DNA from 4 places in the Pseudodesulfovibrio nedwellii genome. Region 1 is predicted to be linked to each of the others. Evidence: predicted binding sites of a transcription regulator. Region 1 holds the regulator's gene; each other region holds the start of a gene.
The links. The regulator sigma-54, encoded in region 1, starts transcription at its own class of promoters, with help from an activator protein. The targets are predictions, from matches to a motif close to CTGGCACGGNNNNTGCTT.
Positions count from the first base shown of each region.

Region 2: a site for sigma-54 is predicted at 1,796-1,813, ahead of nifJ (pyruvate:ferredoxin (flavodoxin) oxidoreductase). Genes of this name have one in related genera too.
Region 3: a site for sigma-54 is predicted at 1,502-1,519, ahead of SYK_RS00555 (glycyl radical protein). Genes of this name have one in related genera too.
Region 4: a site for sigma-54 is predicted at 2,882-2,899, ahead of SYK_RS14940 (Flp family type IVb pilin). Genes of this name have one in related genera too.

Region 1 covers NZ_AP026709.1:687,843-695,525, reverse strand. The annotation lists gene kdsA (3-deoxy-8-phosphooctulonate synthase) at 1-313, shown strand, start outside; gene SYK_RS03350 (KdsC family phosphatase) at 306-833, shown strand; gene lptC (LPS export ABC transporter periplasmic protein LptC) at 830-1,450, shown strand; gene lptA (lipopolysaccharide transport periplasmic protein LptA) at 1,458-2,327, shown strand; gene lptB (LPS export ABC transporter ATP-binding protein) at 2,328-3,053, shown strand; gene rpoN (RNA polymerase factor sigma-54) at 3,292-4,701, shown strand; gene hpf (ribosome hibernation-promoting factor, HPF/YfiA family) at 4,737-5,279, shown strand; gene SYK_RS03320 (PTS sugar transporter subunit IIA) at 5,282-5,731, shown strand; gene rapZ (RNase adapter RapZ) at 5,750-6,631, shown strand; gene SYK_RS03310 (PTS sugar transporter subunit IIA) at 6,635-7,072, shown strand; gene SYK_RS03305 (PTS sugar transporter subunit IIB) at 7,082-7,546, shown strand; gene SYK_RS03300 (PTS sugar transporter subunit IIC) at 7,566-7,683, shown strand, end outside.
Region 2 covers NZ_AP026709.1:1,216,576-1,224,258, forward strand. The annotation lists gene SYK_RS05910 (sigma-54-dependent transcriptional regulator) at 1-966, shown strand, start outside; gene SYK_RS05915 (DNA-3-methyladenine glycosylase I) at 976-1,533, shown strand; gene nifJ (pyruvate:ferredoxin (flavodoxin) oxidoreductase) at 1,896-5,486, shown strand; gene SYK_RS05925 (L-lactate permease) at 5,599-7,308, shown strand; gene SYK_RS05930 (FAD-binding oxidoreductase) at 7,449-7,683, shown strand, end outside.
Region 3 covers NZ_AP026709.1:118,633-126,315, reverse strand. The annotation lists gene SYK_RS00560 (sigma-54 interaction domain-containing protein) at 1-1,293, opposite strand, end outside; gene SYK_RS00555 (glycyl radical protein) at 1,596-4,049, shown strand; gene SYK_RS00550 (glycyl-radical enzyme activating protein) at 4,185-5,078, shown strand; gene SYK_RS00545 (C-GCAxxG-C-C family protein) at 5,099-5,641, shown strand; gene SYK_RS17735 (hypothetical protein) at 5,791-5,958, shown strand; gene creD (cell envelope integrity protein CreD) at 6,040-7,422, opposite strand; gene creC (two-component system sensor histidine kinase CreC) at 7,536-7,683, opposite strand, start outside.
Region 4 covers NZ_AP026709.1:3,200,645-3,208,327, reverse strand. The annotation lists gene SYK_RS14955 (type II and III secretion system protein family protein) at 1-1,091, opposite strand, end outside; gene cpaB (Flp pilus assembly protein CpaB) at 1,101-1,919, opposite strand; gene SYK_RS14945 (A24 family peptidase) at 1,932-2,480, opposite strand; gene SYK_RS14940 (Flp family type IVb pilin) at 2,625-2,804, opposite strand; gene SYK_RS14935 (sigma-54-dependent transcriptional regulator) at 3,269-4,654, opposite strand; gene SYK_RS14930 (TadE/TadG family type IV pilus assembly protein) at 4,913-5,308, shown strand; gene SYK_RS14925 (vWA domain-containing protein) at 5,259-6,536, shown strand; gene SYK_RS14920 (TadE/TadG family type IV pilus assembly protein) at 6,550-7,017, shown strand; gene SYK_RS14915 (tetratricopeptide repeat protein) at 7,180-7,683, shown strand, end outside.

The DNA of each region.
Region 1 (7,683 bases):
TTACGGATACAATAATCTCGTCGTGGACATGCGTTCCATCCCGCAAATGCAGGGCTTCGATGTCCCCGTAGTCATGGATGCCACTCATTCAGTTCAGTTACCAGGTGGGCTTGGTGGTATGTCCGACGGTCAACGTGAATATGTTCCAGTACTCGCTTCTGCCGCAGTCGCAGCGGGGGTCAACGGTGTATTCATGGAAGTACATCCCGATCCTGACAAGGCACTTTGTGATGGCCCGAACAGTCTCCCACTGGATAAAGTGGAGCCATTGCTTATTCGTCTGAAGGCGCTGTGGGAGTTGAATCGTGCCTGATAACACGACGAAGCTCGCACAAAACATCAAGCTGCTTGTTCTCGACGTGGACGGTGTCCTCACTGACGGCGGCCTGTATTATGGTGACGACGGGATTGTCATGAAACGTTTTCATGTTCAAGATGGTCTCGGTATAAAATTGGCACAAGCAGTAGGCCTCGAAATAGGTGTCATCACAGGATTAAACCAGAAGCCTGTCGAAAAGCGTATCCGAGAATTGGGTATTGCCCATTATTATGCTGGAAAGCACGACAAAGCACCGCTTTTTGAAGAGATATGCGAAAACGTTGGTGTATCTTTGTCTGAAGCCGCGTTTATGGGCGACGATTGGATTGATCTTGGTGTTATGAATGTGGCCGGATTAGCCATGAGTGTCCCCAATGGTGTGCCCGAAGTCATAGAGGCAGCAGACTGGATTTCCACTCGCAAGGGTGGGGACGGAGCCGTCAGAGAAGCCATCGCGTTTATCCTTGAAGCTCGTGGGCTCAAAGATAAAGCTTTAAAGCAGTGGGCAGAATGATGAAAAGGCGTCCGGCGCTGATGCTTGTTCTCATATTTGCCGTAGGTCTCGTTGTCGGGATTACGGTCAATTCTGTGTTCTTTGCTGATCCGATCATTGAACCGGATTCAACACAAAAGAGTAGTTCCAAATCGCGAAAACGTTTGCTTGAAGAAGCTGATGTTACAGCCGAGGATATTGAGCTCGTACAGGGCAAACAGGGTAACCTGTCATGGAAATTACTTGCAAAAACAGCAAAATACAATCAAGAACAAGGGCTTATCGGTGTTGAACGCCCTCAATTGACGGCTTATTTCGGTGAAGATCGTAAGGAAGTGTATGTCCGGGCAGACCGTGGCGAGGTTGATCAGGCCAATGATAACCTGACAATGTACGACGGCGTATCTGGTCGATTTGGTGACCTTGCCCTTGATGCCCAACAACTTGATTATGTTGGGGCGATTGATAAAGTATATCTCAAGGGCGGTGTGACTGTACGTCGTTCTGATATGACCATACAGGCCAAAGCGATAGAGATTGATCTTGTGACCCGTCAACTCGTGGCTGCCGGAGGTGTAACAGCATTGCTGGCCCCCGAGGGACTTAAAAAGAATCCATTGAATGAAGACGAGGAGTGAGTCTTTCATGAAGAATATATATGCGCTGACGACCTTGCTTCTGTTGGTCGTGTTAACTCTCCCTTCCGTGGTTATGGCCGAGGAATGGGGTGAAATTCGTGAGGCAACCGTTAATCTCAATGTTCGAGAGCGTCCTGACAAAGAGAGCGAACATATTCTCACCCTGGCAAAAGGCCAGCGGGTCAAGGTTGATTTTATCAAGAATGGGTGGGCAACAATTTTTAATCTGACAGAAGCCGATCGAGACCAGAGCAAGGCTATAGGCTATGCCAATGTGAAGTATCTCGAGTTGGTTGTCGTTCCCACTCCTGAACCTGTTTTAGTCCCTCCTGAAAAGACTTCGGTTCAGCCTGAGGCTGTTGCGAACGCCAAAAGTGGCGATGGTGAAGTCAAAGCGTCAGCGGCTGTTGCCCCTAAGGATGATCCTGCCAAAATCGGCATAGATCCGAGCCGAATGCCAGTAAAAATTTCGTCTGATCGTATGACATATGATGAATCCGGCAAGGTTGTTTCCTTTGTTGGGAATGTTGTCGCCGAACACGGTCAGTTAACTTTGTGGGCCAACAACTTGTCAGCGTATCTTTCTTCCAAGAGCGGTAAAAAGTTTACGGCAGACAGCGTTGACCGCATCATTGCGGAAGGGGATGTCAAAGCCCAAAAGGGGACAGCAGAAGGCACCTGTGGCAAACTGACATATTTTGTGAATGATCAGTTGTTACAAATGGAACAGAATCCATTGCTGCAAGATGGCCCCAATAGTTTGACCGGAGAAATTATCAAGTTCAACATCAAGGACAATCGTTCCGAAGTGGTGGGCGGAAAAGGCCAACGTGTCAAAGCGATTTTTATGACTCCCGGCAACATGAAGGTGCAATAAATGGCAGAAGGACTGCGAGCAGCAAACCTATCCAAACGATACGGCCAGAAAGAGGTCGTGCATGGCATCAGTCTGGAATTAAATCCCAAGGAAGTTGTCGGGCTGCTTGGCCCTAACGGTGCGGGCAAGACCACAACCTTTTATATGCTCGTCGGCATTGTCGAGCCAAATACTGGGAATGTGGCTTTGGATGGAGTAGATTTGACAGAAAAACCGCTTCATGAACGAGCTCGCATGGGAGTCAGCTATTTGCCGCAAGAGAGTTCCATTTTCCGAAAGCTGACAGTACGCCAGAATCTTGAAATCATTCTTGAGCAAACGTCCATGTCTACAAAACAGCAGAATGCTCGTGCTGATGAATTGATGGAAATGTTCACCATTACCAAGCTCGCAGATCAGGCTGCCATGTATCTGTCTGGTGGAGAACGACGGCGTCTTGAAATAGCCCGTGCGCTTATACTTGATCCTCAATTTATTCTTTTGGATGAACCCTTTGCCGGTATTGATCCTATTGCTGTTATCGACATTCAGGAGATCATTTCCGTGCTGAAAAGCATGGGGATTGGTATTTTGATTTCAGACCATAATGTTCGAGAAACACTCAATATTTGTGACAGAGCGTACCTCGTTTACGAAGGCAATGTCATTCTTGAGGGTTCCCCCGAAGAAATCGTTCAGAACAGTCGTGCCCGTCAAATTTATCTGGGTGAAGATTTCCGACTGTAAGTACTAATTACTTAACTTTCATGCATTCGCGATTTACAGGGTTCCTAAAGGTTGGTACACTTTTTTCATGCGACTTTCACAGTGCTATATCGTTAATAGTAACGGCATGTTATAACAATGTCCTTGCTTCGTTATCGCAGGTGTGACATACTCAAAACAGAATTATAAAGGTATGGCCGGAAAAGAATTCAAACCGGTAGTGTGAACGAGATCATATTAGCCTTTCGAGATATACATTATGGGATTGGAACTCAGACAACAACTCAAGCTTTCTCAACAACTGGTTATGACTCCACAGTTGCAGCAGGCAATAAAACTGCTGCAACTTTCACGTCTTGAGTTGCTTGAAACTGTTCAGCAAGAACTTATGGAAAATCCTTTTCTTGAAGAAAAGGAAACAGAAGCAGATGTTTCTGAACCTGCCGAAGTCCTTACTGAATCTCAAGCTGAGGAAGAACTGGTCCGCAATGCCGATTGGGAAAATTATCTCGGCGAATTTTCAAGCACTTCAAAGCAGGCGACCGGACGAGATTCAGAAATCCCGGAAGAGGGCATGTCCTTTGAGGCCCGCCTTGCTTCCAAGCCATCCCTTGAAGGGCACATCAATTGGCAGATGCGTCTTTCCAATTTTTCCGAACTCGAAATTGCTATTGGTGAAATAGTTCTCGGAAATGTTGATTCAAATGGGTATTTGCAAGCTTCTATCGAAGAGCTTCAATCAATGGTTCAGGCTTCGGATGCAGAAATTGAATCCACTATTAAGCGTATTCAGCGCCTCGATCCGGTAGGAATCGCCGCACGAGATCCACAAGAATGTTTGCTCGTTCAGATGGACGTTCTTGGCTATGATGATCCTATTCTTGTTTCATTAGTTACCGATCATCTGGAAGATCTGGAAAAGAATCGGTACAAGCCATTGGCCCGCAAGTTTAAGATTTCTATGGAAGAGCTCAAAGAATATCTGGACATGATGCAGACTCTTGATCCCATGCCCGGGACAAATTTTTCAAGTACTGAGCCTCATTACGTCAGTCCGGATGTCTTCGTTTATAAATATGGTGAAGATTTTGTCATCATCCTTAATGAAGATGGGTTACCTCGTTTGCAGATGAATGCTTTTTATATGGACTCCATGAAAGGTGCTGCCAATAAGGAAAAAGAATATTTTCAGGAAAAGATGCGATCTGCCGCATGGCTTATGAAAAGTCTGTACCAGCGTCAGAGAACATTGTATAAAGTAGTTGAGAGTATTGTCGGCTTTCAGAGAAACTTTTTTGAAGAAGGTGTGACAAAGCTCAAACCCCTGATCCTCAAGGAGGTAGCCGAGGACATTGAGATGCATGAATCCACGGTGAGCCGTATTACAACCAGTAAATATGTCTCAACTCCACATGGTATTTTTGAATTGAAGTTTTTCTTCAACTCAGCCTTGGATTTGAACGATGGTTCGCAGGTGGGTTCAGAGAGCGTCAAAGCGCTCATCAAGAGAATGATTGCAGATGAAGACACGAAAAAACCGCTCAGTGATGAACGGATAGGCGAAATACTTCAAGATGAACTTGATGTGAATATCGCTCGACGTACTGTCGCAAAATACCGTTCCGCCATGGGTATCCCGTCTTCATCAAAACGCAAGCAGTATTTTTAATCCTGTTTGCCGCACTCACAACCAGGAGGCAACGTATGAACATTAGCTTCACTTTCAAGAACTTTGAGCCGTCCGATCATCTCAAGGGATACGCTAAGAAGCGTTTTGAAAAAGTAGCAAGATACGTTTCCGATTCGGAGGCCGATCTCCAGGTAAATCTGTTGGTCGACAAATTTCGCCATAAGGCGGACGTTCTTTTGAATTCGGATCGCATTCACATATCGGCCTATGAGGCTTCTGAAGATATGTATTCCACCATTGATATGGTGCTGGACAAGCTGGAAGCCCAGTTGCGCAAAATGCGTGAGAAAATGAAGAGCCGTTCAAAGCAGGGGCGTGGCAACAAGATGGTACAGATGAATGTATTATCCTATGAAGATCTGCCCAGTGAATCTGAGCCCACTATAGTTGGCACTGATGAGTATGTACCGAAACCAATGTCCGTTGATGAAGCTGCCATGCAGCTTGATTCTCTTGAGAATGAATTCTTGGTGTTCCGTAACGCCGAAACCGAAGGCGTTAATGTTATCTATAAAAGAAAAAATGGCGATTACGGCCTGATTGATCCTGGATACTAAAAATGAAACTTGGTGATTACCTGGCGAAGGACTTTGTCCTTCCCGAACTTCTGTCCGAAAACAAATCGGACACACTGAAAGAACTTATCGCCCCGTTAGGGGTTAAATATCCAGAGATGGACACGGACCTCGCGGTCCGTGTCCTTCTCGACCGTGAACAACTGGGAACCACCGGAATTGGTGACGGCATAGCTATCCCTCACGGTAAATTGGAGAATCTGGAAAAGGTTATTGTTCTCGTGGGTCGAAGTTTTAAGGGGATCGAATTTGATGCCCTTGACCAAAAGCCTTGCTTCATCTTTTTTCTCGTGCTGGCACCGGAGCAGGCGGCTGGGTTGCATTTGCGTATATTGGCCCAAATTTCCCGATTGTTGAAAGATAAAACCTTTCGTCAATCCTTACTTGAAGCTGACGGTTCCGAGGAGTTGTGGGGGCTTCTCAAAAGTGTATAATAATTTGAGGATATTTCTGTGACGCCTTCCAATTCTTTTCCCGTAGTCATTGTGACCGGGCTTTCCGGTTCTGGAAAAAGCACAGCCCTCAATGTTTTTGAGGATCTGGGTTTTTTCTGTATTGACGGCTTGCCTTCTGAGATGTCGCCTAAAATTGCGGACCTTATTTTAAAATTTGATTCCCAATATCGAGGGCTGGCCCTTGGCATGGATTTGCGGCAACTCGAATTTGTGGATGGTTGGGGGCAGGCTTTACGGGATTTTCATGAATTAGGAATTACCCCTCAGGTTTTATTTCTTGAAGCACGGATGAATGAACTTGTCCGGCGTTATGCCACAACTCGTCGGCCACATCCTCTGGAAAGCAAGAACCTTGGCCTGGAACAGGCGCTTGAACAGGAAAAGGAACTCCTAGATCCTGTCCGAAACGGTGCCGCTTTGGTGCTTGATACAACAAATTATTCTATCCACGATCTTCGACGCGTAATTCAGACCAAATGGTCTGCCATTGAAGAAGTAGGCCGTGGCATGCGAGTACATCTCATTTCGTTTGGCTTCAAATACGGTGTCCCGTCAGAAGCTGATTTAGTTTTTGATCTACGATTTTTGCCTAATCCTTATTTTGACGAAAAACTCAGGTCACTTTCCGGTATGGATGAATCCATTGCCCAGTATGTTCTTGGCAGTGGTGTTGGCAATGAATTTGAAAGACGTTTCCTCGACTTTTTGAGCTACATGCTCCCTTTGTACGCCGATGAAGGGCGATACCGGATTACCTTGGCACTTGGGTGTACTGGTGGCCGGCATCGGTCGGTTTCAGTGGGAGAGTCCGTACTGGCGACCCTGAAGAAAAAAGGGTATACTGTTTCGATTGAACATCGACATATGGAACTTGGATAAAGAATGGCTTTAAAGTCTGATAAAAAAGATGCAATGGTTGGCATCGTCTTGGTAACCCACGGTACGTTCGGGGATACTTTGCTTGATGCGGCAAAAATGGTCATGGGCAAACAAGAGAATTGTTTGGCTGTGGGGATTGATGTCGATAAAAGTGTGGATGAAACCATGGAGGCCGTCAGAAAGGCTATACAGACCGTGGAAAACGGAAAGGGCGTTGTCGCTCTTACGGATCTGTTTGGTGGTTCACCCACCACTATGAGTCTTTCTCTTATGAAATCTGAGAATCTTGAAGTCATTACAGGCGTCAATCTGCCAATGTTGGTAGCAACCCTGCAATCGCGCAAAATGAATTTGAATGCTCTGGCCGAAAAGGCGAAAACTGCAGGACGGCAGGGCATCAAGGTCGCGGGCGCAATGCTTCGAAAAAAAACGAAGAAATAGGGTGATGCCGTGATTCTTGTTCGTATTGACAACCGCTTGATTCACGGCCAGATTATTGAGACATGGCTTCCCTATACGAGTGCGAATCAGATCATTGTCGCCAATGATGAATTATCACACGATATTCTACAGCAAGAAATAATGTCGCTAGCCATTCCGCAAACTGTGGACAGTTCTTTTGTCAGTGTGGATGCTCTCCACGATGCCATCAATCAAATTGGATCCAACGGAGAACATATTATTGTTCTTTTCTCTAATTGTGCAGATGCAAAAAGAGCTTATGAAGCCGGATTTGATTTTGACATGCTGAATATAGGCAACGTCCATTATAGCCCTGGTAAAAAACAAATTTCTCCAAGTGTCGCATTATCAGATGAGGACGAGAATTGTCTCAAACTTCTCAATCGAAAAGGTGTAAAACTTGATTTCAGGTGTGTTCCCAATGACCCGGTTCAGGTGAGGTTTGAGTCATGATTGTTCACAACCCATTTGTATGGTTTGCCATGGTCGCTTTTTTTTTGCCCTGTTTTCTCTGTTTAGGTATTCAATCAGTATAGGACTTCTTGAACGTCCACTCGTCATAGGCCTTTTTTGGGGGGCCTTTAGTGGCG
Region 2 (7,683 bases), 530 kb from region 1:
AATGCCCTTATTACCGGACAAACCGGCACGGGCAAGGAGTTGTTCGCAGCGACAATCCATGAAAATTCAAAACGAAAATCCGGGAATTTTGTCGTTGTAGACTGCGCAGGACTGACGGAATCCCTATTAGAATCAACACTATACGGGCATCGAAAAGGCGCTTTCACCGGGGCGCAAAAAGATCGTATAGGCTTAATCAAACTGGCTGACAATGGCACGCTTTTCCTTGATGAAGTGGGAGAAATGCCACTTTCCATGCAAAAAGCTTTTCTCAGAGTCCTTCAGGAACGAACTTTCCGCCCTGTGGGCGATACACGGGAACAAACCAGTAATTTCAGACTGGTGGCTGCAACAAATCGCAATCTTGATGACATGGTCGACAAAGGCGAATTTCGCTCAGATCTGCTCTACAGACTCAAAACCATGCACATTCATCTGCCACCACTCATGAACCGCCCTGAAGACATCCGCGCCCTCAGCATTTTCCGTGTTCAACAACTCTGCAAGCAGTACGGTATGGAGTCAAAAACGCTCGGATCTGATTTTCACCCGGCTTTGGCAAGCTACAATTGGCCGGGTAACGTACGGGAATTATTCAATACACTAGAACGAGCCGTAGTCGCGTCCGGTGATGAAAAAACGCTCTACGCCATGCATCTGCCTCGTGAACTCCGCATCAAGATGGCCAAGGCACAAATCGAACGCATGACCGGAACTGAAGTCGTATCCGACAAAACAGACACCACAGTAGCCGAGCCAGTCCGAAAAATCGGACAAGACATATTTGAAGATATTTTCGATCAGGAATTGCCCACTCTCAGAGACTTCAAAGGCATGGCAGAAAAGATTTATCTAGGCGAACTCATTCGACAATGTGACGGAGACCTTGCAAAAATACTTATCACATCCAAACTGTCTCGATCTCATTTCTACAGCCTGCTTAAAAAGTACGGCCTTTCACTCTAGGAAATATCCATGGCTAAATTCAACTCATATTGTGAAGCATGTTGGACTTTCGACAAAACTGATGTGGACAAAATATATCACGACACTCAATACGGTTTTCCCATTGAGGATGACAACGAACTGTTCGGAAGGCTTATCCTGGAGATCAATCAAGCCGGACTGAGTTGGCGTACCATTCTCAATAAACAGGAAAATTTTCTAAAAGCGTATGACCAGTACGATATCGAAACTATCGCCAATTATGAAGATGAAGACAGATCGCGTCTGCTCAGCGATGCCGGAATCATTCGCAACCGTTTGAAAATCGGTGCTGCCATTCACAACGCAAAAGCTATTCTTATTTTAAAAAAGGAATATGGCTCCTTCAAAGGCTGGCTGGACACACATCACCCACTCAGTAAAGAAGAATGGGTCAAATTATTCAAAAAGCATTTCAAATTCGTTGGTGGAGAAATTGTCAATGAATTCTTGATGAGTAGCGGTTATCTACACGGTGCACACATTGAATCTTGCCCCACGTATCAAAAAATACTCAATAAAAATCCTGCCTGGGCCACAATAAAATAACTGAGCCCCCTTTCTCGCATCCTCCCCCTGAGAATTATTGATTAAAGGACAAGTCTGAAAATTCAGACTTGTCCTTTTTTTCATGCAGTCCACATTATCATGTCCAACCCCCGCAATTCCTGTATTTTCAAGTAAACAACTCCGCTTTTTCCTGTTCACCTGTCCTATTTTTCGGACTGATATCAAAAAGCTTCTCATATTCAAAAACAACGGAAAATTCTTAACATGTTGTTTTTATGTGATAAAAGGCGGTTCTGCCTAATTGGCACGGATGTTGAGTAAGGAGTTACTTCAAGACATCGCGTCCGCCATGAGCGGAACAACAAAATCAAAAAGTTCTGTATCAAGAGGAGAAAAACTCTATGTCCAAGATGAAAACAATGGATGGCAACACCGCCGCCGCCTGGGTGGCCTACGCAATGAGTGAGACCGCCGCCATTTATCCCATCACTCCTTCGTCCACCATGGGTGAAATCGCCGACGAATGGGCCGCGCAAGGTCGCAAGAATATTTTCGGACAGACTGTGGAAGTCCGTCAGCTTCAGTCCGAAGCCGGTGCCGCAGGCGCTGTTCACGGCTCCCTGGCCGGTGGCGCACTGACCACCACGTTCACAGCCTCGCAGGGCCTCCTGCTCATGATCCCTAATATGTATAAGATCGCTGGCGAACTTCTCCCCAGCGTTTTCCATGTTTCTGCACGCGCTCTCGCTGCGCATGCCCTCTCAATCTTTGGCGACCACCAGGATGTCATGGCTTGTCGCCAGACTGGTTTCGCCATGCTTGCTGCAGCGAGCGTGCAGGAAGTCATGGACCTTTCATTGGTATCCCATCTGGCCACCATTGAATCGTCCGTGCCCTTCCTGTCCTTCTTCGACGGTTTCCGCACTTCCCATGAAATTCAGAAAATCGAAGTCATTGACTACGACGATATGAAACCGCTGCTGAACATGGACAAGGTCGCCGAATTCCGCGCCCGCTCCATGAACCCGGAACACCCAGACGTTCGCGGCACCGCCCAGAACCCGGACATCTACTTCCAGGGTCGTGAGGCATCCAACAACTACTATGATGTCATCCCCGAGATCGTAGAAGAATACATGAACAAAGTCTCCGCCCTGACCGGTCGCGACTACAAGCCCTTTGATTACGTCGGTGCTCCTGATGCAGAACGTGTCGTCATCGCCATGGGCTCTTCCTGTGAAACTATCGAAGAAGTGGTCAACCATCTGGTTGCCGAGGGCGAAAAAGTTGGCCTGATCAAAGTCCGCTTGTACCGTCCCTTCTCCGCCAAACACTTCCTGACCGTGTTGCCCGAGACTGCCAAAGTCGTGTCCGTTCTGGACCGTACCAAAGAACCCGGCGCACTGGGCGACCCCCTTTACCAGGACATCTGTACTGTCTTCCTGGAAAAAGGCGAAGGTCCTGTGGTTACTGCTGGTCGTTACGGCCTCGGTTCCAAGGAGTTCACTCCTGCCATGGTCAAAGCTATTTTCGACAACCTGACTGAGTCCACCCCCAAAGCCCACTTTATCGTGGGCATTAAAGACGACGTCACCCTTGCCTCCCTTGTCACGACCGAGGCCCTGGACACCACCCCGAAAGGCACTGTGCAGTGCAAATTCTGGGGCCTCGGTTCTGACGGAACCGTCGGAGCCAACAAGCAGGCAATCAAAATCATCGGTGACAATACCGATATGTACGCACAGGGATACTTCGCCTATGACTCCAAAAAGTCTGGCGGCATCACCATTTCCCATCTGCGTTTCGGTAACGCGCCCATCCAGTCCACCTATCTGGTGACCGCAGCCGATTACATCGCCTGTCACAATCCGAGCTATGTCCACCTTTATGATGTATTGGACGGAATCAAGGACGGCGGCACCTTCGTGCTGAACTGTGCTTGGACCGCCGAAGACATGGACAAGGAACTGCCCGCAGAAATGCGCCGCACCATTGCTCAGAAAAACTTAAAATTCTACACGGTCGACGCAGTCAAGATCGCTGGTGAAGTCGGCCTCGGCGGACGCATCAACATGATCATGCAGACCGCCTTCTTCAAGCTCGCCGACGTCATCGACTTCGCCGAAGCCGTGAAGCTGCTCAAGGACGGTATCAAAACCGCCTACGGCAAAAAAGGCGACAAGATCGTCAACATGAACAACGCAGCCGTGGACAACGCTATCGACGCCATCGTCGAGATACCGGTTCCCACAGCGTGGGCTGACCTGTCTGACGACGCCGCAATCGAAGTCAACGAACCCGATTACGTGAAAAACGTCATGCGTCCGGTTCTGGCCCAGAAAGGTGACGACCTGCCGGTTTCCGCCTTCTCCGTTGACGGAACCATGCCGCTGTCCACCGCCAAATACGAAAAACGTGGCGTTGCCATCAACGTCCCCGAATGGATCGCTGACAACTGCATTCAGTGTAACCAATGTGCATTCGTTTGCCCGCACTCCGCTTTGCGCCCGGTCATTGCCGATGATGCTGAAATGACGAACGCTCCGGCGGGCTTCGGCACCATCGATGCCAAGGGCAAAGACGTGAAAGGCATGCAGTACCGCTTGCAGGTCGCTGCTCAGGACTGCCTGGGTTGCGGCAACTGCGCCGACATCTGCCCTGCCAAGGATAAGGCGCTGGTCATGAAGCCCATCGCCACCCAGCTTGACGAGCAGGTCCCCAACTGGGACTTCGCCGAGACCTTGTCCTTCAAGGAAGCCTTCAAACGCGACTCCGTCAAGGGCAGCCAGTTCCGTCAGTCCCTCATGGAATTCTCCGGTGCATGTGCTGGTTGCGGCGAAACCCCGTACGTCAAGGTGCTAACCCAGCTCTTCGGCGAACGCATGATCATCGCCAACGCCACGGGTTGCTCCTCCATCTGGGGTGCATCCGCGCCGTCCACACCATACTGCACCAATGCTGAAGGCCACGGCCCGGCATGGGGCAACTCCCTGTTCGAAGACGCAGCTGAATTCGGTTTCGGCATCGAAATGGGTGTCAATAACCGCCGCGAAACACTGATCGCCAAATGCGAAGCCGCTGTTGAGACCACTTCCGGCGATGCCAAAACCGCCATCGAAGCATGGCTCGCAGCCAAAGACGACGCAACCGCTTCCACTGAAGCAGGCGACGTCCTCAAGGCCGCTCTGAAAGACTCTACTGACGAGACCCTGAAGTCCATCGCCGCAGACGCCGACCTGTTCACCAAGAAATCCGTCTGGATCTTCGGTGGTGACGGTTGGGCCTACGACATCGGCTTCGGCGGCGTTGACCACGTCATAGCTTCCGGCAAGGACGTCAACATCCTTGTCATGGATACTGAAGTTTACTCCAACACCGGCGGACAGTCCTCCAAGGCAACCCCGCTCGGATCCATCGCCAAGTTTGCCGCTGCCGGTAAAGGCACTGGCAAAAAAGACCTCGGTCGCATGGCAATGACTTACGGCTACGTTTACGTCGCTTCGGTCGCCATGGGAGCTGACAAACAGCAGATGATGAAGGCATTCCGTGAGGCCGAAGCCTACAACGGACCGTCCCTAATCATCTGTTACGCCCCCTGCATCAACCAGGGCATCAAGAAGGGCATGGGCAAAACCCAGCTCGAACAAAAGTTGGCCGTAGATTCCGGTTACTGGCCGCTCTATCGCTACAACCCCGAACTGGTTTCCGAAAACAAGAATCCGTTCATACTGGAGTCCAAGGCTCCCGACGGTTCCTTGCAGGAATTCATGTCCGGCGAAAACCGCTACGCCATGCTGGAACGCTTCCACCCGGAACTGTCAAAGGCATTCCGTGCACAAATCGAGAAAGACTATGCCGACCGCTACACAATCCTGACTCACCTGGCCGACGCTGACTTCAGCAAGGTTGAGGAAGAAGACGGAACAACGTGTGACGCCGGTATTTCTGCTGAAAGCCCGGGTTCTGGGGAACCCTGTGATGACGGCAGATAGACAATAGATGTTTACGCGGGGCGGAGTTGTTGCGGAGGCTTAGCCTAATCCGCCCCGCGTATTTGTTTCAACACGGTGAGGGACCCCTCTCACGCTTTAGGAGGAATTCATAATGTCATTGGAAGTGCTTGCATTAATCGCACTGCTGCCTATTCTGGTTGCACTCGTTCTCATGGTCGGCCTGCGTTGGCCTGCCACCAAAGCCATGCCTCTGGCATGGCTCACCGCAGCCGCCGGGGCTGTCATTGTCTGGGGTCTCCCCATGAAATACGTTGCCGCACTAACTCTTCAGGGGTTTGTGACGGCAATCGGCATCCTAATTATCGTCTTCGGTGCCATTTTGATCTTACGGACGCTTCAGCAGTCGGGCGGCATGGAAACCATTCAGTACGGGATGCAGAACATCTCGCCTGACCGCCGTATCCAGGCCATTATCATTGGTTACATGTTCGCAGCCTTCCTTGAAGGTGCAGCCGGCTTCGGTACCCCCGCAGCTCTGGCCGCTCCGCTGTTGCTCTCCTTGGGCTTCCCGCCTCTGGCCGCAGCAATTGTCTGTTTAGTTTTCAACTCCTTCCCTGTCACCTTTGGTGCAGTCGGTACTCCTGTCATCCTTGGCCTGAAATATCTTGCTCCCGGCGTTGCCGATGCAGTGGCCACCGGAGCCCCAGGCGTCAACTTTGCCAACCAGGGCGACTTCATCGCACTCGTCGGCCAATGGGCGACCCTCATGCACCTCGGCATGATCTTCATCCTGCCTGTCTTTATGCTCGGTTTCGTGACCCGTTATTTCGGTCCCGAACGGAGCTGGAAGCCCGGTTTGGCCGCATGGAAATTCTGCATGTTCGCAGCCGTTGCCTTCACCGTGCCTTACCTGTTCTTCGCATGGAACGTCGGTCCTGAATTCCCGTCCCTGATCGGTGGCCTTGTTGGTCTCGGTATCATCATTGCTGGTGCCAAAGCCGGTTTCTGTGTCCCCAAAACAACCTGGGACTTCGGTCCTTCTGACAAGTGGGACCCGGAATGGACCGGTTCCGTTTCCGGTGGTTCCACCGAGTTCAAGCCACACATGAGCCAGTTCAAGGCATGGTTGCCTTACATCCTCATCGGCGCAATCCTCGTTGTCACCCGTATTCCTGAGCTTGGCCTTAAGGGCTTCCTTGCCGCACAGGCTATCAAATTCAGCGCCATTCTCGGCTATGAAAGTGTCAACGCTTCCATCAAATACCTCTACCTGCCCGGTTCCATCCCGTTCGTTTTGGTCGCCCTACTGACCGTCATGATTCACGGTATGCCCGGCACCAAAGTTAAGGCCGCATGGTCTCAGGCCATTGTCACCATGAAGAACCCCACCATCGCTCTGTTCGCAGCGGTCGCACTGGTGTCCATCTTCCGCGGTTCCGGTATCACTGATGCCGCTTTGAACCCCAACAACTACCCCTCCATGCCTTTGGCAATGGCAGAAGCAGTTGCAAACATCACCGGCAACGCATGGCCAATGTTCGCCTCTTACGTCGGCGGTCTGGGAGCCTTCATTACCGGCTCCAACACTGTCTCTGACCTTCTGTTCGCTGAATTCCAGTGGGGCGTTGCAACCCAGCTTGATCTGCCTCGCCAGATCATCGTAGCCGCTCAGGCTGTCGGTGGCGGTATGGGCAACATGATCTGCATCCATAACATCGTCGCAGTCTGCGCGGTTGTTGGTCTGTCCGGCATGGAAGGTCAGATCCTGAAGCGGACCGTATGGCCCTTCCTGCTGTACGGTCTGGTCGTCGGAATCGTCGCCTCTTTGATGAGCTTCGTATTCCTGCCGAATCTGTTCTAAGTTATGCTATAAAAAGGGGGGCGGGATTAATGCCCGCCTCCCGTTTCACAACACGACTTACTGTTACTGTGAGAACAAATAACAATACGCTATAAGCTCGACATTCAACCCGAGCATACAAATATTTTCAGGAGTCACTCATGACCAAAGATGCCATTGTCAAAGAGTTCGAAGCCATAGCCGGTGCCGACAAAGTTATGACCAGCGAGACTGACCGTCACGCCTATTCCTACGATGCAGCCGTGCTTGACTCCGTCATGCCCGCACTCGTTGTCCGCCCCGAAGACAGCGAAACACTCGGAGCTGTCACCAAACTATGTAACGATAACGGCCTGCCCCTGACCGTTCGCGGTGCCGGTACAAATCTTTCAGGTG
Region 3 (7,683 bases), 570 kb from region 1:
CTCCACCGACTGCTTCACCCCAGATTCAGAGAGCAAAGGCTCGGTAATTCGCGGTGCGGCTGCATTTCTGCAAGCATCTCGAAAATGACGCGGGAGGCACCCCCAATCGATTGAAAGACGATCTCCAATCAAAGCGAGACTTCCCTCAATAACATGCAGCAACTCGCGGATATTTCCCGGCCATTCATAATCGCTAAACATACGAAGAACATCTTCATCAATGCTGATCGCTCTCATTCCCTTTCGCTGTTCGGAACGGTCAATGAAGGTTCGCGCCAACAACGGAATATCCTGCTTACGTTGACTCAAGGACGGCACGGCAAGCCCCACGACAGCAAGGCGATAAAACAAATCTCGCCGCAATATATTCTGCTCCACGGCGTAGAGAGGATCGACGTTCAAAATACTAATAACTCGCACGTCCACTGGTATTTCTGTACGCGACCCAAGCCGACGCACACGTTTTTCCTGGAGCACTCGAAGGAGTTTGGCTTGCAATCCCATGGGCATGGAATTCAACTCATCAAGAAGCAATGTTCCGCCATCGGCTTCTTCAAAAAGCCCCGGCTTGTCAGCAGCATCAGTATATGCGCCCTTGGCCGTGCCAAAAAGAATACCCTCCAACAAATTTTCAGGGATGGCAGCACAGTTCACCGGGACAAGAGAATGGTCGCACCGATCACTCGCGGCATGAATAGCCTGGGCAAACAATTCCTTACCCGTGCCACTTTCTCCCCAAATCATCACTGGAGACGGCGCCAGTGCTGCCGTCCGTGCTTCGTTCAGCACTTCAATCAGGGCATCATCTTTCCCGACCAAACTGTCGAATGTATAATATTCATAAGAGCTTCGCCCAGGAACAATCGCCTTGGCAGGACGCCTTTGTCTCTTCACCAGTGACGTCGTGCCGGTCCAAATAGTAAAGGCAATGACGCCATCCTTTTTTCCGTTATCAAACAGCGGAAAGAAATCAGAAACCGTGCTGGCAAGATAATTATTTGTCGTCTTGTAAAAATAACTCTTCTTGAGAAGCGGTCGCCCCTTCTGTAGACATTCCATGGTGGGAATACACTCCAACTCGTGTGGCACATAAAGACTTGTTATGTGTTGCCCAACCACAGGTATCCGTCCAAAACCGTCCACCTGACTCTGAATGGGATTCATGTATTCGCAAATGCCATTGGCATCTACAACGGCGACCCCAAGTCCCATATCATCCCAGATGGCTTTCATGGAAGGTGTCAAAACGCTTTCACGACTGACATTAAGGAACTTTTTTTCGTCAAAATACATATCTCACGACCTCTTCAGATTTAGTGTGGGCAATGGAAATATAAATATTAACAACTGCGCTTCCGCGACTCCAATGAAAAATTTTTATTAAAAAGGAAAGTTTTTTTTACAAAAAAAAACTTTTTTCACTATCTCAAAAAAGACTTAAAATAAGAATAAACTTTATTATAATAAATATTTAAATACAAATTAAAAGACAAATCACCACATGGCACACCTCCTGCTAGTGACAAAAAGAACAAGCGAACGAACACCGCTTTCAATTTTCTTCAGGGAAAATCTTACACAAACAGGAGATATCAATGACCAATCTTTCCATGATAAAAGATTCAGAATCCTCTGCTACCCCCTCCATGGGATATGGCATCGACTGGAACACCGCTGAAGACCGTGTCAAAGAACTCAAAAACTTCCTGATGAACGCTCCGCAGGTAATGGACCCTGAACGTCTGCAATTCCTGAATGAAGTTTATAAAGAATATCAGGGAGAATCCACTTTCTATATCCGCGCAAAATTATTTGAACGCGTTCTGACCAAAAAGAACATCTTCCTCGACGGCAACCCCATCGTTGGTACACTGACTGGCGTGCGAGCCGGTGTATATGCATACCCCGAATGGAACGTTTCCTGGATCAAAGAAGAAATGCAGATGGCCAAAATGGCTTCTCTTGGCGAAATGAAGATTCCCGCCGAGACACAGGAACTGCTGGAAAAGACCTACAAACTGTGGAAAGGCCGCACCTGCATCGATCTGAACAACAAATTGTTCAAAGAAAAGTACGGCATCAACCCCAAGCCGTACGCCAAAGCTGGCATGTACTATGAAAATGTCAGTGTCGCGAGTGGTTCCGGTATCGCCGACTACCCCATGGCTCTGAACAAGGGTTTGCGCTGGCTCATTGATGATGTAAAAAAGCGCTTTGAAGACTGCCCCACAACATTGGAAAACAAGGAAAAGCACGACCTGTATCGGTCAATGCTCGTCACCTTGGAAGCTGTCATCGCCCACTCTCACCGCTATGCAGACCTCGCCGAAAAGACCGCTGCCGATGAAAGCGATCCCAAGACCAAAAAAGAGCTGTTGGAAATCGCTGAGATTTGCCGCCGCGTCCCAGAATTCCCGGCCCGCAACTTCCGCGAGGCCATCCAATCCTTCTGGTTCATCCATCTGGCCATTGAAATCGAACAGATGGCATGCGCAACGTCCCCCGGTCGTTACGGTCAGTACATGTACCCCTTCTTCAAAAAAGACATCGACGAAGGCAACCTCACACGTGAGCAGGTCTCCACTCTGCTCAAATTCCAATGGATCAAGCACCTTGAACTGGCTGAATATCAGGGCAATTCATACGCTCTCACCCTTTCCGGCCACACAGGACAGAGCATCACCATCGGTGGTGTGGATGCCGACGGCAACGATGCCAGCACCGAGCTGGAAGAAATGTTGCTCGATACTCAGGTCAAAATGAAGAACATTCAGCCCACGCTGACCCTGCTCTATCATCCCAAGATGAAAGACTCCTACCTGAAGAAAGTTGTAGAGTGCATCCGCGGCGGTTCCGGCCAGCCCCAGATTTTGAACAACAACGTGGTTATTCAGCGTAACCTCTCCCGCTTCGGTCAATACGAAGGCGGCATCTCTCTGGAAGACGCCAGAAACTGCGGTAACTATGGTTGTGTCTCCACAGGTATCTGCGGAAAGGGCAGCTTCATCACTCAGGAAGACCAGCCCTGCCTCGCAAAAATCGTCGAAGTCATGCTGAACAACGGTAAATGCCCTGTCACCAAAAAGAAAGTTGGTGTTGAGACCGGCGATCCCGCCGAATTCACATCCTTTGACGAGGTGTACGATGCCTACAAGAAACAGCTCGACCATCTCTTCAACATCTCTCGGAAGCACTCTGATCTGAGCCAAATGGCCAGACTTCAGGTCGTTCCGAGCGTCTTCCGCTCCGCCATGTACGACGGCTGCATCGAAAAGGGTGTCTGCGAAGAAGCCGGCGGTACCCGTTTCCCGCAGGTCAATCCCATCATGACTGCTGGTATTGATGCCGCGAACTCCCTGCTCGCCATTAAGCATCTTGTCTTCGATACGAAGAAATTGACCATGCAAGAGATGCTTGACGCCATTAAATCAAACTTCGAAGGCTGCGAAGACATCCGCAAGATGTGTTTTGAAGCACCCAAGCATGGCAACGACCAACCAGAAGTAGAAGGCTTTGTGCAGCAGTACTACAAAGATGTTGATGCTATCCACCATGCTCAAGGACCGGACTGCTTCGGCTACCGCACTCCGCTGGACGCATACTCCCTGTCCTACCACAACTACTTCGGCGCACTCATGGGCGCTCTGCCCAACGGACGCAAGGCTGGTGTCGCACTGACTGACGGCAGTGTCTCCGCAATGCCCGGTACTGACCATGAAGGCATCACCGCTCTCATCAAGTCCGGCGCAGAAGCCATCGACACAGTCCGCTACGGAGCAAACCACTTCAACGTGAAGTTCTCTCCCTCTATCATGGAAGGCCCACAGGGCGCACGCACACTGGTGTCTCTAATCAAGACATACTGCGACTTCGGCGGCTCCCACATCCAGTTCAACTGCGTGGATTCCAAGACCCTGAAAGATGCGCAGGTCAACCCGAAAGAATACTCAGATCTGGTTGTCCGCGTTGCCGGTTTCAGCGCCTACTTCACTCGTTTGGACATGGGCGTACAGAATGAAATCATCAAACGTACGGAATACAACTCCTAAAGGGTAAAGCACTCCGCAGGGTGGGGTTGCCCTCCACACTATCGGCCCCACCCTGCCCCCTTTTTCGACACACTCAATACGGGGACACGCCTGCCCCCATGGTAAAACTCAAAACAACTATCTGCGGAGACACTTATGAGTCAGGGAATGGTTTACAATATCCAACGAATGTCTGTTCAGGATGGCCCGGGGTTACGAACCACGGTTTTTTTGAAAGGCTGTCCGCTCTCCTGCCTCTGGTGCAGTAATCCGGAATCTCAAAAATCCTCCCCGCAGATGATGTTTTTTGAATCACTGTGCACCGGATGCGGAGCCTGCATGGAGATCTGCCCCAACGGAGCCGTCATGCCAATGGACGAAAAATTCGGCCGTGACCTCGAAAAATGTACCGACTGTGGCAAATGTGCCGAAGTTTGCCCCAGCAAAGCCCGTGAAATGTCCGGTAAGGAAATGACCGTTGAAGACGTCATGGATGTCGTGCGCAAAGACGCTCTGTTCTATGAAAACTCTGACGGCGGAGTTACCTTTGGCGGAGGAGAACCAACATCCGGCGGAGAATTCTTTTTGGATATGGTACGTGCTGCACATGAGGAAGGGTTTCATGTAACCGTGGATACTTGCGGTTTCTGTCCCGTTGAACGCTTTGATAGAACCATTGAATTGGCTGATCTTTTTTTGTTTGACTGCAAACACATGGACCCTGAACAGCACAAAAAATTAACAGGACAAGACAATACAATAATTCTGCGCAATCTGCGAACCGCCTTGAATTCAAAAACACAGGTCCGCCTCCGCATGCCCCTGATGCCGGGGATGAACGATTCAGACGAAAATATCGCCGCCATGGCAGAATTCTTCAAGGAATTTGATAGCCCTGAAATCGAAGTCATGCCGTGTCACGCTTTTGGCCGCAACAAATACGCCGCTCTCGGGTGGGCCTACCGCATGTCTGGCGAATACACGCCGGAACAACTGGATGTCATTCTCGAACGATTTGCAAACCACGGCCTCAACACCGTGATTGTATAGGCAATCAGAGAGGACACACGATGGAACCCCGCTCCCAGGATACACGCCTCATTATACAATCCGGCACGACAGCCAGAGAATTATACGGCAATGGCTCAATGTGCTGCTCCGAGGCAGTACTCACGGTCATCAACCGGAAATTCGACGGCGGCTTGTCACAAGACATTCTCATTGCGATATCCAAAGGATTCTGTGGTGGTATCGGCGATGCGGGATGTGTTTGCGGCGCATTGGCAGGTGCGGTCATGGCCCAAAGTCTCATTCTCGGAAAAGGCCCCCTGCCCACCGATGATGATGAAGTTCGAAAGGCATCAAAGGCATTATATGATCGTTTCTTGACTCAATACGGCAGCATCTGTTGCCGGGATTTGAGCAAGGACCGCGATCCAAATTCCGATTCCAAAGGAGTCTGTCTCGATTACGTGGAATCGGCGACAGCCATCTGCGCCGATTTGCTTCTCCACCCCGACTCACTGCAAAAGGCAGAGAACGCCGATGATGAAATCATCAACTACCATACTGGAACATTTGCCACACACGGGCTCAAGCCCGTCAGATTCTAACCACAATCAACGAGGGTAACGATATGTTTGAACTGACCGTCCCGGAAGAAATGCTTGAAAAGCTCCGGGCCATGCTTGAAGACGAAGATGAGGAAACCTGTATTCGACTGCGCGAATACAAAGTCGGCGGAGGCTGACACGCGAAAATAGTGCTCGGTCTGGGCATGGACGAACCGGATGAAGATGATGATGTACAAATTGAAATAAATGGTGTTCCGTTCACCGCAGAAGAAGACTTTCTGGAAAAATATGGGAAAACGTATTCTCTGCAATTCAACGAAAACAAGGAAGTTGTCCTGACTCCGCTGAACGCCTGATGCAGAGAATCAATTTCATAGCGACCAAAATAAAAAGCCCCTTGCCAACTCGGCAAGGGGCTTTGCTATTCAATAAACGATCTATTCAACCTTCTTCTTTTTGCGAAACATCTTCGTATAATCCACTGAGCCTTCCAGTTCGTACCAATCTACATTACGGGTCAAAAACATCGTCGCAGCCAATATCGTGAACAACAGCCCGGAACCAAGCACCAATGCATACTGTTCCGAAAGCAAGATGAAATAAAGCGCACCATACAAAACTGAAATGGCACATCCAAATCCGATGGCAACCTTCATTTTCCCGACCATACTGCGGACATACACCGTAAGCACTGACACACACGCCACACTGGCCGCAAGATAGGCAAACCCAAATCCAATATGTTCAGCCAAAGAGATCAGCAGCAGATAAAAAATGGTTAAAGCAGCCCCCACAAAAAGGTATTGGGCCACATGAATTCGCATTCCCCGCAAGACTTCAAAGAGAAGAAAAAACTCCAACGTCAACAAAATAAACAGGAATCCATATTTCACAGCCCGCTCAGACTGAGTATAAATATCCACCGGATCTATCAGTTCCACGCCAAACGCCGGACGATCCCAACTCAACAATTCCTTGCCACCCAACCCGGCACTGTTGGCGAATTCCGTAACAGACCAATGTGCCTTGAAGCCGGTCCGTGTCACCTCACGGGTAGCAGGCAAATACTCGCCATCAAATCGAGGATGCGGCCAAATGGATTGGAGATCTACCGAGTATTCACCGCCCAAAGGAATAAAGCTCAAATCATGAGAACCATGAAGATCAAGTGTCATGGAAAAAGAAACTGAAGCAAGTCCTTCCACCGTTCTGGGGTCAACCGAAGCCGAAAACCCCGTGGGCCACTGCTTTATCAACGAATTTTCATGGCTGGGGCGAACGTCCATTGCACGCTCATTCAATTGCAATAAAGGCGGAGTCGAAATGCCACGAGGCTCCTTCAAAGGCATAAGAAGAGTCAGGGATGAAACAGCTATTACAGGTCTTCCATCCACCACCTGACCGACTTGCGGCAATTTAATTTCAGAAAAAGTGCCATTAATCTGAATTTTGGAAGTATACACCGGAATGGAAAAAATGCCGCGTTGCAGCTCATTGGGGCGCAGCACACCTTTAACTCTTGTACTTTTCGGCACGAAAAACAGATGCTCTCGCTTCTCGGTCTTGAATTCTTCTTTCTTTTGTTCCTTGGTCAACTCGTCGATGACAACTCTGGAGGAGACCTCTTCCACTGTATAATTTGCCACCAGCACCGGCGCAGTCAACCTCTGGTATCCCGCATATTGCGATGCTATTTTATGCCCGACTTCCCGGTGCAATTGATCCCGTTCATAAATCACCCCTTCCACCATGCTCAATGGAATAAGGCACAACAGAGACAGGACCGTAATCACAAAAAATTTCCCCAGATACCCTTTCATCAAACGTCTCCTTTTGTGGACGAATTCTCATTTCGTTACCGTCAAGGAGACCCTGCACCGGGCCTGTGGGATAAATGTGAAGCGAATATGTGTTTTTGATGTGGAATGGAATTTTACACGGCAAGACGCAATATGGCGCGCACCCCACCTTCGATATTCTCAAGCTTGATGCTACCGCCATGCAACTCGGCTACTTCGCGAATAAAAGGCAATCCCAGCCCTGTACTCTTCATACCGCCTGATGGACGGGGAAGTGAATAA
Region 4 (7,683 bases), 1.2 Mb from region 1:
TTTGAATTTTCCTTAAGGGAATCGCTAATCAAACCAGCGATAACAAAGGATTGGCCGTCTCCCAATTCCACCACGGTATTGGCGCGACGAGTGGATATTGTCGGGATTTCATATCCAGACACGGAAACGCTCTTGGAATAATCCAGTTCAGAGACTTCCGGGTTGACTTGTAAATTAATCAAACCGGAGCTCATGACCGTAGCCGTAAACTTGAGACCAATACCAAACGGTTTGTAATCAATGGCGACATTGCCCAAAGGTCCGGGCATGGGAATAGGGACTTCGCCGCCAACCAAAAATTCAGCAGACTCGCCCGACACACAGGTCAAATTCGGCTCAGCCAGCATTCGGACCAAACCATTGGCCTTAAGAGCGTCGATCATGCCAAAAATGGTTGTGCTCCCGGTGCGGTATGCTCCGTCGAATGTGATATTGTCAGTCAATTCGAAGACGCTATCTTCAGCGTTGAACTTCGTCAGATTATTAATAATGGAATAGATGGAAAAATTGGAACCGATAGCCGCAAAATTCACGCCCAGACGTTTGGTCACGGAACGGGACATTTCGGCCACACGAACTTCCAACATAACCTGTTGGATACCGTCCACAGTCAGTAGATTAACAACCTTGTCAGGAGCCGCAGCTTCGGCCAAAGCAAGGACGGACGACAAATTCGAAGTATTGGACACATGTCCGGCCAAAGTAACGGATTCGCCCGAAGTCAGGACCTTGATATTCTTTTCATTGGGCATAACCTCATGAATCATCCGCTTGAGATGTGTCATGTTCGGGGTCACTGTAACGTCGAACACATCCGCTACATTGCCGTTGGACCACAATGTCAGAGTCGTAGAACCAAGTTCATTACCGGTCAGATATATCTGCCGAGGGGAAAGGACCACTATGGAAACCAGAGTATCGGAAGCCAGTGAGACCCGACTCACCTTAAAATCGGTGTCGATGACAAGGGACTTGCCAAGCGTTAACTTAATCACGTCAGTTGTCTTGGCATGCATCGGTGAAGGAATAAACAACACCATAACATAGGCCAATACGACCAAGAGGTTTCGTATAGATTGGATACGTATCATGACGTCCCCCTAAAACTTAACCGACGAGCGCATGGCGCCGGTAATGACTTCGACCTTGTCGGTCTTCTTTCGTTTAATATGGCGAGTTGGCGCACTGGGACGCAGAGCTGCAAGAGTCTTGGGAATATTGGAACCGGTCGTTCGAACCATCTTTTCATCCTGCTCATTACGAAGAGCGAAATTCAAGGTGCCTTGAGTTGCAGCCAATGCCAGACGTTCGCTTTGCGGCGGGCTCAATTCCAAAGTGTAGACATCCACACTCGCGGCCTTACCTTCTTCGTCAGGCGGAGTCAGTTGTATGCCGGTGGCGATAACCTTGATATTTTCAAGCACGAGCTTGGTGACAGGAATTTCTTCTCGACCGACGACCAACGTGACGATGACGTCCACTTTATCGCCGGGACGAACGAACCCGGACAACCCCATAACCTCGTTACCCTTGACGCCCATGGCACGCATGCCAGGTTCAATAAGGGCACTGACACCACCGCCAATAACGGATTCATCAGCCAACCGCATGGTTGTTACGGCTTCATTAGCACCAACTGATTGATTGACTACACGACCAAGAAGCTGGCCGGGATCTGAAAATGCACCTGAAGGACGAGAATCCTTGGTGTACTTGCGAACTTCCATCATTTCTTCGGTCAGCTTGAGACCGCGATTAATATCCACCTTGGCCACGACCACAGGAACCGTTTCGGCAACCTGCTGAACAGGTCCTTTTCGAGTCACATTGCTAGACCACTGAAAGATCAGCACACCGGCTACGATTGCCAGAATCAATGACAAGGTAATTTGTATCAGGGCTCTCTTGGACTTACTCATGACGTCCCTCCTTTAATAACTGCCATGGACAGCACCGGTCTGCCATGCATGTAAAATCATGGCAGTTGCGGTGCCCACGGCAATGGCCACGCCGTAGCAAAGCCGAGGCAGGACCTTTTCTGTATTGGTAAGGGCAAAATTGAACTTTCGGGTCGCCACGAAGACAGAGAAGGTATTCACAAGATTGCCCATGACGGCCTTGAAGGCCTTTCTGTCAAAGGCAAGCACGCCGAGGCCATAAATGCCGCCAGCAATGCAGGTGAATAAAAAAGCAGTCAAGGTGCTGGAGAAACCGAGCCATGCTCCAACTCCAGCCATCAACTTCACATCACCCGCACCCATCACACCTAAAAAATATGGAAACGCCATGGCGATAAATCCGAGAGCGAATCCGCCTGCGGCGAACTGCAGCCCTTCGACCCCGCCGAACACGGTATGTGTGGCGAACCCGGCCAGAATGACCGGAAAGGTGAGCCAGTTATATATACGCTGGTTTTTGATGTCGGTGATGGTTGCAATGAGCAGTGCCACTGCGAGCACTATACTGATAAGTAAATTCATGGTTCCCCCGATGGTCTTCTGAGCCGATCTGGTTGTCTTCGCTTTCCCTCAAAGACAAAACCGGGGCTGGCGGGCCTTTCCCGCTAGCCCCGGTTCGGCTGCTCTGGCTGCTTCCGTTAAACGGTTAGCTGTTTCGACTAAATACTAGGGAGTTGCGGTAGCTGCACTCATCTGCCCGGTGATGTACTGGAAAGTCGAAACGACCTGGCCACCGAGAGAAGTAGTTGCACCAACGATACCGGCAGCGATAAGGGCGGCGATAAGGCCGTATTCAATAGCGGTTGCGCCTTCTTCGTCGAGGATAAGGTTCATAAGCTTGGTCATTGTCATTCTCCTTGGTTTGTTTCGTGAAAAATCGAAATTTGTTTTTTTGCTGTTAAGCACCAGCCACGATTTCGATAAAGCAACCCGTGTGCCATACAAAAAAAAACTTTATTTTTTAAAACTCAAGAGTTTAAAATATAAGGAGAAAAAAAAATATTCCATTCGTAAACATCTGTTTTAACTGCACCCCCCTTTTAGACGGATCTATTTTTTATAGATTCAAATAAAAACATATTCTCCTCTATTCTCATAAAATCCGCTTAAATTTCATAAGATTAACAGTGTCCATAAAAAATGGACTCACGTATAAAAATTCACATTCAAGACTCCAAACTCAAGAATTAGGTACTTTCACACCCAAATCTTGAGTTTATTAGTCCAGAATAACCACAAAAGATGGATACACCGACTCAGATGTCGGACAAAAAGGCAGGAGAAAGGAAGGGGAAAGGAAAGATCTGTGACTAATTTCTGAATAATATCGGGTTAATATCGTGCTTTTTCAATTTATTCCAAAGATTCTTCGCAGACACACCGAGTACACTTGCCGCTTCTGTCTGGGTTCCCCCGCACGCACGCAGGGCATTCTCAATAAGCACTTTTTCATAACCGATAAGTGCTTGCTTCAAAGGAATTCCTTCGCTCACGGGCAAATGCATGCCGACATCTGCCACAGGGGATGTATTGGTAAAGGCCTGATCAACCTCAGCGGGAGTAATAGTCGTGGATTTGCAAAAAATGGCAGCACGTTCCACAGCATTGGCGAACTGGCGCACATTACCCGGCCAATCGTAATTGAAGAATATCTCCATGGCCGCACTGGATACGGAACTGATGTCTGTACCAAGTCTTCGGTTCGCTCTATCCAAAAAGAATTCAGCTAATTGAGGAAGATCCGACTTGCGATCTCTCAACGGAGGCAACACGAGCGTTGCCACATTCAATCTATAATAGAGATCACTACGGAATTTACCCTCTTCAACACGCTGCTCCAACTCCTGATTAGTTGCCGCGATGATACGCACATCATAGATAACGGATTTGGAGCCCCCCACGCGTTCAGCCTGTTTTTGCTCCACCGCCCGCAGCAGTTTGGGTTGCAGATGCAGTGGCATATCACCAATTTCATCAAGCAGAAGGGAGCCACCCTTGGCCTGCTCAAACTTACCCTGCTTCATGGAAGTCGCGCCGGTAAAAGCCCCCTTCTCATGTCCAAACAATTCGGATTCTATAAGATTTTCAGGAATGGCAGCACAGTTGATCTTGACAAATGGCTCTTTAGCCCGTGCACTCAAGGCATGAATAACATCTGAAACAAGTTCCTTACCTGTGCCGGTTTCACCCATAACCAAAACATCGGCATTGAGTTCAGCCACACGCGCAATCCGCTCCTTGACCGCCATCATGGGAGCTGATTGACCGATGATGGAATGCAACGGGCTGGTGCCGCCCTTCCGTTTCAGTTCGGATAGCTCTTTCTGCATCCGCCGCTTTTCCAATGCACGGCGGACCACCACTTCCATCTCTCCCAATGAAAACGGCTTGGTGAAATAGTCATACGCACCGCGCTGCATGGCTTTTACGCCAGAATCCTTGGACGAATAACCGGTCATGACAATGATATCCACGCCAGGTGCGGCCTCTGCCAAATGTGGCAAAGCATCCAGCCCGGACATACCGGGAAGCTTTATATCGTGAAGAATAAGATCAAATTTTCCAGCCACAGCTTTTTTAATACCATCTTCGGCTGTCGAAGCGGTATCCACGTCATATCCCTTGTCGATCAATGCTTCGACAAGCATTCCCTGAAAAGCTCGGTCATCATCTACAATCAATATTCGTTCTGCCACAGGCTTACTCCTGAATGTCTTTCTACCCACATTTGGATTTTACATGAAACGTAAAATCTTATCCACAAAAAATAGATATTCGCACCGTTACTTATCAATACGAATCCTAAAGCTCTTTGGTCACAATTTTTTTTATTATATAAATCCAAGATCATATATCACACCATTGCCAACCTTCATTCTGGTTGGCACAGCCATTGCGTATATATTCCCATAGACAACACCAAAGCATAAAAATGGAACCCAAGGAGAACGGGGATGAAAAATAAAGACACTAAACGCCAAGGACTCGCAGCGGTCGAACTCGCCTTGATGCTTCCCGTGCTAGCCCTTCTGCTCATGCTTTTGGTTGAAGGGGCCAATGCCATACACACATATTCCTCGTTGATCGAAGCCAGCCGTGAAGGCGCACGGCATGTGCTTCTGGAAGGAAGTGATGCTGACGTAGAAGCCCTTGTCGCTGCACTGGTTACAGACATCGACAGTGCCGACCTCAATACCAACGTGACAACAGACACGGTGAGCCAAACGGTCACCGTCGAAGTGTCGTATCAATATGAACTGTTCGGCAATGCCAGCAGCACCACACCTATAGGGGAAAGCAATGACAATTCATTCCAGTTCGTCGCGCAGACAACCATGCCGATGCCCTAAATCCCGCAAGGGATCAACAACGGCCATGATTGCCATGCTGCTCCCCTTTCTTCTGGGAGTTACGGGCATCGCCATCGATATGGGGAACACGTACATGACGCACACACGGCTTCAAGCCGCGGTGGACGCGGGTGCTTTGGCCGGAAGCCTCGAACTTCCTTACGACCCAGACCTTTCCAAAGGCATCGTGCAACAAGCTGTTGAGTCAATGGTGGACAAAAACATGGAAAGTGCTGAAGTGAAGTCCGTTGTTGCCGGGACCGAAATTCGAAGCGTTGAAGTAATGGCACAAGCGGAAGTCAACCTCCTGCTCATGTCTGTCCTCGGCATGTCCGACTCCACGGTTGAAGCACGGGCAACAGCTGGATTCAACAAGCTGGAAGTCGTCTTTGTCATCGACAATTCCGGTTCAATGAAAGGTACACCAATCAATATGGTCAAGCAGGCCTCTATTGAATTAACCGAACTCCTGATTCCTGATGGTGCAACACCGGACACCAAGGTTGGCCTTGTTCCATTCAGAGGGAAAGTCCGCATAGGCGAAGAATCCGGGCTTGATGCCGGTTGCTACAATGCTGATGGAAGTCTCAACGAAGGCATCCACGAAGATTTCATGGACGACTACTGGCGTCTCTCCTCTTATTACAGACGAAAAGTTACCCTTGATACATGCTCTGATCTGCCCAAGGCATTACCCCTGAGCAAAAACAAGGATCTCGTCATCAACTCCATCAACACCCAGACCGCTACGGGCGCATGGTCCGGCACTGTCATCCCCGAAGGCATCAAGTGGGCACGTCACATCCTGACACCGGAAGCCCCATACACTCAGGCTGGTGATAAAGAAGATTTCCGAAAAATCATGATCGTACTCACTGACGGCGATACGGAAGACGGCGAATGCGGCGGCGGCTACCGGGCTTCTTATCGGCCCAATAACTACTGGACCAATGCCTATTTTGGCAGCGGACGGGATGACGCGCACTGCGAAAACAGCGGCGTCCTTAATGATGACATGCTCTCCGAGGCTCAATTGGCCAAGGATGCGGGTGTAGAAATATTCGCCATCCGATTTGGCAGTTCAGACTATACGGACATTGCGCTCATGAAAGAAATCGCATCCAGCAAACCTGGAACAAACGACCACTACTTCGATGCACCGTCCGTGTACGACATCCCCGAGATATTCAAGCAAATAGGCAAGCAGCTCGGCTGGCGCCTGCTGTAGGGAGATAAAGGTTATGCGCAAACACACAAACAACTCCCGCAACAGAGGAATAGCTGCCGTTGAAATGGCCCTCGTCCTTCCTATCCTGTTCATGCTGATAATGGGCGTTGTCGAAGGCGGCAACGCCGCATACTCTTGGTTGACCGTACAAAAGGCCGCCCAAATTGGTGCTCGATTCGCCTCCACCGGCCGGGGAGACGAGGAAGGCACGCGTCTTTCCCAGATCATCACTGCAACAGAAGCCGCTCTGACGACGCTGGAGAGTGAATCCTACGAGATCAACGTACGCTCGTGGCCGGATCTCGGAGCCTCAGGCGATGGCATCGACAACGATCCCGGTGCCCCATGTCAACTTGCCGAGGTGTCTGTTTTGTATACTTATAAGCCTTTTACTCCGATAGTTGGCGCAATATTACCGGATTCAATCCCGCTGTATGGATATGACCGAAAAGTAAACGAACCATGGAAACCATGTGATTGATGCACCTGCACATTCCCCCTAAAAAAAGCCCCTCATGGGGCTTTTTTTATGAAAGACGAATACAGAAAGTGTGAAGATTTATTGATTTCCACCCTCACGTGGGGTATATTTTATAATCACAAATTACGTGCAATGTTTTTTCAGACAAAAGACAGGGAGCCCATGACCTTGAGCGAATACCCAGAAGTACTCGGTGTCTATTCTCTTCAGATTGACGCAGAAATAGGCACCGGCGGAACCAGCGTGGCACATGACAACGTCACATACTGGTACGCCCGCCAACTTTCAGACAAAGAATTTGAAATACAGCCCCTCAATGCGCACCACGTACCGTCCGGAGTACGCAGCACCATGAAGGAACTGGACTTCCTCAAACAGTATACCCCCGAGCCAAATTACTACAAAATTCATACAGTCCCTGCACTCGATACTCTGGTCAAAAAAATCAAAATGGGTGAGCAGGCTTTTGCCGATGGCAATCTGGACGAAGCAGAGCAGCAGTTCATCAAGGCGCTTATGATCGATGACAAAAACATCGATGCCAACTATGGTTTGGGAGAAGTCTATTCCGAAAAAAAAGAATTTGAGAAACTCAAAAAAATACTAAATACCCTGCTTGAACTGGACGAGGCCTTCACATACGAACACCGACAAAAATTCAATAAA